2 regions of the Yersinia vastinensis genome follow, and region 2 is predicted to be linked to the other one. Evidence: riboswitches for the same ligand, from Rfam matches in the RefSeq annotation. Region 2 holds a riboswitch; the other holds the start of a gene.

Region 1 (4,303 bases), 1.5 Mb from region 2:
GCTGTCGGGAATAAATAGAGAAAGGGCAACATTGTGTTGCCCTTTTGTCTGTCTATCAATTGTGTTTTTCGTTAGCCGCGTTTTTCCAGTAGAACCCCGCACTCCATATGATGGGTATAGGGGAATTGATCAAATAGCGCTAATCGACTGATTTTATGAGTATGCTTAAGCTGTTCGAGATTGGCGCACAGCGTCTCCGGGTTACAAGAGATGTAAAGGATACGCGGGTAAGCCTGTACCAGCTTGACGGTTTCATCATCTAGCCCACTGCGTGGCGGGTCAACAAAAATGGTTTCGCAATTATAGCTGCTTAAATCAATGCCCTTCAGGCGATTAAATTCACGCACACCTTGCATTGCCTGAGTAAACTCTTCTGCAGACATACGGATAATTTGCACATTATCAATGTTGTTTGCGGCAATATTATATTGCGCGGCAGCCACTGATGGTTTGGCAATCTCTGTTGCCAGCACGCGATTGAAGTTACGCGCCAACGCCAGTGAGAAATTACCATTGCCGCAGTACAGCTCCAGCAAATCACCACTGGCGTGTTGGGTGACATCAATGGCCCATTCCAACATATGAATATTCACCGCAGCATTCGGTTGGGTGAAACTGTTCTCAACTTGACGATAAATCATCTCGCGCCCAGCGACAGGCAAGACTTCGTCAATAAAGTCGTGGTCCAACATGATTTTCGTTTTCGCTGCTCGTCCAATCAATTGCAGATCAAAACCTTGCTCGCGTAGCTGGTCACGTAGCTCCAGCGCTTTCTGTTGCCATTCTTCATCTAATGGGCGGTGATACAACAAAGAAGCTATTAACTTGCCACTCAAAGTAGACAAATAATCAATTTGGAATAACTTACGCCGCAAAATTGGCTCGGCCCTGATGGCGGTCATCAGCACACTCATCAATCGATTAATTAACAGACTGGCGACCGGAAATTGTTCAACTCGGATGCGCTGCTTGGTCTGTTGGTCAAACATGATGTGGTACAAGTCGTCTTCATCGTGCCAAACGCGAAACTCAGCTCTCATGCGGTAATGTTCAGCAGGAGAACGGAATATTTCTGGAGCGGGTGCCTGAAACGGCGACATCATCGCCTGAAGGCGGGCAGATTTTTCCGCCAGTTGGTGGTCATAGCCGTCAGTCGGCAGGATGTCGGGAGTCATGTTTCTTCTCGTCTGGACAATATAAAAGAGGTTTATTCCTGCGGATTGTAGGGAAAGTGGAAGTGATGTCCAGTTTTGTCGTATTTAACCTCTTCTTGCGCCATGAAATTTATTGGTTATATCTCTCGTGATATGAGTAGAAGTCTAGACATCCATTTTACTTGATCGTAGCATTGCGGTCCGGCCTCATGCTGTTACTTAAACACCTAAGAGTTAAAAGGGAATCCGGTGTAAATCCGGAGCTGACGCGCAGCGGTAAGGGGAAGTCACGGCGATAGGTTTCATCCAGACACTGTCCGCAAGGATGGGAAGTCATCGCCCGCTCTGTTTCATGCCATTTATTCACCTCAGTATGATTTATTGTGGTTATTAAATTTAGTATCAGAGATCCCAAGCCCGAAGACCTGCCGGTATACGTCGCAATATTCGTGGTCGTCGCGTACTACCGGCCATGGCACTGCGGCATCCGCTATTTGAGTTTGGATGCTTTTTCATGACAATTAAAAAATATACGCTGCTCACAACCCTTTCTGTGACGGCATTTTCTGGATGGGCGCAGGGCAACACCACAACAGGTAATAAAGATGAAATGGTTGTCACCGCCAGCCGTTTCAAACAACCCGTCTCCACTGTCTTGGCTCCTACTGATGTCGTTACTCGCGATGATATCGAGCGTTGGCAAGCAAAAAGCCTCAATGAAGTTATGCGCCGGTTACCAGGCGTGGATATTTCGCAAACTGGGGGGTTAGGTCAGGGTTCTTCCATGTACATCCGTGGTACTGAAGCCCGACATGTTCTGGTATTAATTGACGGCATTCCTCTTGCGCGCACGGGGATTGTCAACAGTGTCGATTTTAATCAGATACCAATATCTCTGGTACAACGTGTGGAATATATCCGCGGACCACGCTCTGCCGTCTATGGCTCTGGGGCGATTGGCGGTGTTATCAACGTGATTACTCAATCTGATCAGGAAGGCGCGCAGATTAATGCCGGGGTCGGTTCTAAAGGTTACCAACAATATGATGGCAGTGTTCGCCAACGTTTTGGTGATACTTTGGCAACGCTGGCGGGTGGATATCAAACCACGAACGGCTATAACATCAGACCCAACTCACCTAACCCAATCGACAGTGATCGCGACGGTTTCCGTAATAAAAATTTCTGGGCGGGTCTGGAGCACCAATTCAACCAAGAGATATCTGGCTTCGTCAGGGGATATGGTTATACCAATAACACAGATTACGATGTGGGTAGCCTCTCTTCTCCGGCATACAGTGGCGATGTCGAACGGCTTTATAACCATACTTATGATGCCGGGCTACGCTATGTCTCGGGTGCCTATTCTTCCCAATTAATCGGGAGCTATCAGAAATATAAAGATTATAACTTCAGTAGCCAGTATGGCCGCTATGGGGTGGCAACCACGCTGGACAATATGGATCAGCGCAATGTGCAGTGGGGTAATACCTACAGCTTTGAAAGTGCGACGCTGAGCGCGGGTGTAGACTGGCAGCAACAGCGTTTAACTTCATCAAGCCAAATCATCTCTGATACCTATAAAAGAGATAACACCGGTTTATATCTAAGTGGGCAGCAGAAAATCGGTAATGTGACATTAGAAGCTTCTGGCCGTGAAGATAAAGATGAGCAGTTTGGCTGGCATGAAACTTGGCAAACCGCTGCGGGTTGGGAGTTTGTTCCTGATTACCGTGTGACTTTATCTTACGGCACCGGCTTCTTGGCGCCGTCATTGGGTCAGCAATATGGTTCGCAGCGCTTCGATATCTTATCAAATAGTGATCTGAAACCTGAGGAGTCCCGCCAATGGGAAGCTGGCCTTGAAGGGCTGACAGGGCCTATTGACTGGCGTTTATCTGCATACCACAACAAAATTGAAAACCTGATTGATTACACTTATGACTCGGTGACGTATAGAGGTCAATACTACAATGTGAACTCTGCAACCATAAAAGGTGTTGAATGGACGGGAAACTTTGATACCGGCATATTTAACCACCAGGTGACATTGCAATACATTGACCCACGTAATGATCTGAATAATGAAGTGTTAGCTCGCCGTTCGAAACATCAGGCTAAGTACCAGTTGGATTGGACGATGTTCAATGTTGATATGGATGTTTCTTATCAGTATTACAGCAAACGCTATGATAATAGCACCTCGATGTATAACTCGACTCAGCGTGAATTATCGAGTTACAGCACTGTTGACGTTTCTGCTGCTTATCCGGTTACTGCTCATCTAACAGTTCGTGGTAGAATTGCTAACCTGTTCGATAAAGAATACGAAACGGCTTATGGCTATAAAACCGCTGGACGAGAGTATTACCTCACAGGAAGTTATAACTTCTAAGGCTGATTCTTCTCCTCGCCCGACAGCGCTGATTTTTGATTCAGGTGTTGGCGGGCTATCTGTCTATCAAGAGATTCGGCAATTGTTGCCGGATCTCCACTATATATATGCTTTCGACAACGTCGCTTTCCCTTATGGGGAGAAATCAGGCGAGTTTATTGTTGAACGCGTGCTGGAAATTGTCACTGCGGTACAACAGCGTCATCCATTAGCAATAGTGGTCATCGCCTGTAACACCGCCAGCACGGTCTGTCTTACTGCTTTACGTGAACGTTTTGCCTTCCCGGTCGTCGGTGTTGTACCTGCTATCAAACCTGCAGTGCGGTTAACCCGTAATGGCGTTGTTGGCTTATTGGCGACTCGCGGCACAGTTCATGCTTCTTATACCTTGGATTTGATTGAGCGATTTGCCACTGATTGCAAAATTGAGTTACTGGGTTCCTCCGAGCTGGTGGAACTGGCAGAAACTAAGTTGCATGGCGGTGTGGTTCCCGCAGAGGCATTAAAGAAAATCCTTCATCCATGGTTAATGATGCGTGAACCCCCCGATACCATTGTCTTGGGTTGCACTCATTTCCCTCTGCTCGAAGAAGAATTAGCGCAAGTGCTACCGGAAGGAACGCGGATGGTTGATTCTGGTGCTGCAATTGCGCGGCGTACCGCTTGGCTTATTTCTTCTCAGGAAAATGTTGTTTCTTCTTCGGATGAAAATATTGCGTATTGCATGGCTTTGAATGCGGACACTGATGCTTTA
Region 2 (4,303 bases):
TTGATAGCCGCTGCTCCAGTGCTGAATCACCTCGCCATCACGCCACTTGCTGCTATCAAATACTGGCGTCAGCGGGCTGGTAAAATCGGAGTAATGGAATTCATGACCACGTAACATCTCGCCTTGCGCGGCCAATAAAGTGTCACGACGGGCCTGCGCCTGACAGTAGCCAAAGCGGGTTAAGCGTTTTCCCATTTGGCTTTCACCCGCCAAAATCCCTACCATCGAGTGGCGTTGTCCATTTTCATCCGTTAACCCCTCACCCAAATACATCAAGCCGCCACATTCGCCATACAATGGAATTTGCAGGCGATGGGCCTGTTGTAATGCCGTGTGCATGGCAGTATTGGCCGCAAGCTTTGCGGCGTGAATTTCTGGATAGCCGCCCCCCAGATAGATCATCTGGCATGTGGGTAATTGGCGGTCATGTAGAGGGCTGAAACGTTGAATGCGCACCCCGGCCTGCTCCAGCAGATCAAGATTATCGGGATAATAGAAATTGAAGGCTTCATCTTCGGCTAGCGCCAGTGTCAGGCCCTCAGCTAAAGCTTGAGGAGGTAGCTCCGGAGAAGTTCCCACAGGGAGTTCAGAGCGGGAAGTCAGTGACAGTAGCCGGTCCAGATCGATAAATTCTTCAACCTGCTGCGCGAGATGTTGCCAACGTGGTGCGCTATCGGGGTGTTTGCCCACTGACCCGCCGCGCTCTTGAGCCGGAATTAATCCTAAGTGGCGCGATGGCAATGCCACATCGTCCATCACCGGCAGACGGCCTAATACTGGAATACCGCAATAGTGTTCGATGGCATGGCGGATAAGTTGGTAGTGATTATCTGAATTGACGCGGTTAACAATAACGCCCGCAATGTGGAGGTTTGAATCAAATTGACAAAAACCCAGCACCGTGGCGGCAACCGAGGTTGATACGGCTTTACCGTCGACCAGTAAAATAACCGGGCAGCCAAGTTGTTTGGCCATGGCGGCGCTGCTGCAATAATCAGGGTCAGTGCCATAACCGTCATACAGGCCCATGACACCTTCAATCACCGCCACATCAGCATGCCGCACATGTTGGTTATACAATCCATTGAGTGTGGTGGGGGGCAGCATAAACGCATCAAGGTTGCGTGAAGTTACGCCACTGACCGCGGTATGCCAGCCGGTATCCAGATAGTCTGGCCCCACTTTAAACGGTTGCACCGACAATCCACGCGCCATCAGCGCTCGCAAAATACCCAGCGTCACGGTGGTTTTACCGCATCCGCTACCGGTTCCCGCGATGATAAATGCTTGTTTGTCTGAGCGCTGCATAAAAAATCCCGCCATTTCAAGCGGGATAAGCAGTGTCAAAAAGGTGCGCCTACACAACGTCACCGCTGCGCGCATCTGATGACAACCCGCTTCCCACCGAAGGAGTTGAATATCTTTTACTGAGTTGGCTGGTCTTCTGGCTTAGCGTCATCCTCCCCTGCACCTTCCCAATCCTGTGGATCAGTGGTTTCAGCAGGTTCGTCAGCATCACAGCAGCGGGGGCTGCGGGGGATTGTCACCCCCTTCCCAGTTATGCTTTAGTGCATAACATATCCATTTCAGTAACTACGTGAGTTTAGATTTTGTTATTTAATTTTATGTTGCTATAGAATTTATCTCTTTATTTACACAGTTGTAACGTCAACTAACTTATTAAGCTTGATGAATATTAATATACTCTTTTCCACAAATAAAAAATGGTTAATTTCATTTTTTTGTGACTATTTTATTGCGTAGTTATAGCAAAAAATTGCTACAAAAAAGAAAAATAATCATTAAAAAACAATAAATTACCATTGGTTTTTTCTTTAAAATTATAACAAAATATTGTCATTAATTATTTTAAGAACTTAATTACTAATTTGACTTTTAAATAAACAAACATGAATTAAAAACATGAGGAATTGATATTAATTCAATAACTGCTATTCCATTTCATTACGCTCAGAAGAAAGTGAGCGAAATACCTGTGGTGTCACATTATAGGCTTGGCGGAATACTTTGCAGAAATAGCTGGTTTGTGAAAAACCCAGGTTCTTGGCAATACTGGCAATGCTCCAATCGCTATGCTGTAACATCTCTCTCGCATTGGCCATTCGTTGCTGATTCACCCACGCATTAAAACCAATACCCTGATATTTTTTAAATAATTTGCTGAAGTAGTAGGGGCTGAGATAGACCTTGGCTGCCACATCCTCCAACCGCAACTCTTCTGACAGATGAGTATCAATATAGCGCAATGCTTTCTTCATTTTACTGTCATGAGGATGTACCGGACGAATTCTGCCGGGCTCTTTGCTGCCCATGTTGTCATTGATAACCACAAAATTAAGGTGCTTTTTCAGACAATTTTCAACAATCAACTTCAGCAAGTCCGCAGACGCGATCACTCGAGAGAAATCCATGATAGGGACATTATGAAATTCATCCATCAGTGCCGGATTCTGTTGCCAGTGATTATCAACATTCAGGATATCAATCAGATAAACATCCGTGTGCAGCCGCACCTGACCACATAAAACAAAGCCAACCAGATGACCGGCAATCACCAATGGGATAGAGAAATCTGTGAGTCCGGCGTGACAACGATAAATACAAGGTTCGTTGGATTTTGAGGCCTCAAGGCCACCACAGCGATCACTCATACGACATCGAAGATGATTCACCGGATCTTGGCGCATCAATTGACAAAACGGTGTGAAGTTGAATAGGTCGGAGATCTCCTCACCGTGAATATTCACAACCACCACCGCCAGCCCCGTTGCTTGAGCAAAATCCTGGGCGATTTTATTTATGAGCTCTGAGTTTAGAGAACTGGCAGAAATCATGATAAAACCTCTCAGTTAATTTTAATTTATTGTTATTAAATTTCGTTTATTACTATAAATCATCCCTGTAATGATAGATGTGTTACCGCATTGTTATATTTTCATTCCCATTAGCCATGGTGAAAAACCTATTTCCCTGTGAAGGTATACTCTCCGGTGAAATGAAAACAAATAACAACCCACCTTACCAGAGTCATAATCAACAGGGGATGATAATCCATGCATTAACCCGAACAGATCACGAAATTTCCTCACCTTAATACCCATTTGCAGTCCCAAGATGAGGAAGTCGTCATTCATTTTCAGGTTTAATTAATAGCTTCTTCATCATCTAACTTACAGGTATTGCACGGCAAATTTTTACCAATTAAGAAGCGATAAACTGCGGCACCCAGGCAAGCACCAATAATAGGCGCCACAATAGGAATGATGAAGTAAGGAATATCACGCCCACCGGTCATTGAAATTTTTCCCCAACCGGCAAAGAAGGTAAATAATTTAGGGCCAAAATCACGCGCCGGGTTCATGGCAAACCCCGTTAATGGGCCGGTTGCCGCCCCAATCACCGCAACCAGAATACCGATTAATAAAGGGCCTAATGCGCCACGCGGCACACCATTACCATCATCTGTAAGTGCCATAATCAGCCCCATCAGAATTGAGGTGATAATGATTTCAACAAACGCTGCCTGCCAAACACTGATGGCGGGGGATGGGAATGTACTGAAAATACTGGCTAATTGCAGACTTTCCAAACTGCCACGCACCATCTGATGGGCAGTTTCAAAATCAGTAAATAAGTTGTGATACAGCATGTAAGATAATGCTGCTCCACCAAAAGCACCGGCAATTTGTGCAATGCTATAAGGGATAACTTTACGGCCTGGGAAGCAGGCAAACAGCCATAAAGCAATGGTGATGGCTGGGTTGAGGTGAGCACCCGAAATTCCGGCGGTCAGGTAGACGGCCAGTGAAATCCCAAGCCCCCATACGATACAAATTTCCCACAGACCAAAACTGGCACCGGCCACTTTCATCGCAGCCAGACAACTAATACCAAAAAATAGAAACAGCCCGGTACCGAGGAATTCCGCAATACACTGAGCTTTTAGCGAGTCGTTCATAGGGTTACCCTGCTTGTAATTAATAGGTTATATGACTTTCTGTATCGAATGCACGGCCCATGACCTACCCACTATAAAGAGACGAAAAATGAAAGTGTTGTCGTGATCTGCCATTCACTAAACAAAAACTAGAGTTTCTATAACAAATTATTGCTATTACATCCTTAAAAAACAGCCACAATACCCGATGAATAAGCAAGTTAGCGGATAATTAAATAATGTGACTTTCTTGCCATTTATTCTTTCTATTATTGTTATCAAGCTCGCAGTTTCTCATTTAATGTGAACTAGCCCCTTCCTTATATTAATGCGCGCAATACCAAA

Evidence for each region. A riboswitch is a leader RNA that binds a small molecule or an ion and turns the genes downstream of it on or off. The one in region 2 is predicted to bind cobalamin.
Region 1: another riboswitch for cobalamin. It lies ahead of btuB (TonB-dependent vitamin B12 receptor BtuB); the one in region 2 lies ahead of ACIOG0_RS14250 (cobyrinate a,c-diamide synthase).

The regions. Positions count from the first base shown of each region.
Region 1 is NZ_CP173260.1:4,557,364-4,561,666, reverse strand. Features, by position in the region: gene trmA (tRNA (uridine(54)-C5)-methyltransferase TrmA) at 72-1,175, opposite strand; cobalamin riboswitch at 1,340-1,602, shown strand; gene btuB (TonB-dependent vitamin B12 receptor BtuB) at 1,669-3,549, shown strand; gene murI (glutamate racemase) at 3,494-4,303, shown strand, end outside.
Region 2 is NZ_CP173260.1:3,051,457-3,055,759, forward strand. Features, by position in the region: gene ACIOG0_RS14250 (cobyrinate a,c-diamide synthase) at 1-1,308, opposite strand, end outside; cobalamin riboswitch at 1,417-1,612, opposite strand; gene ACIOG0_RS14255 (transcriptional regulator PocR) at 1,953-2,855, opposite strand; gene pduF (propanediol diffusion facilitator PduF) at 3,164-3,979, opposite strand.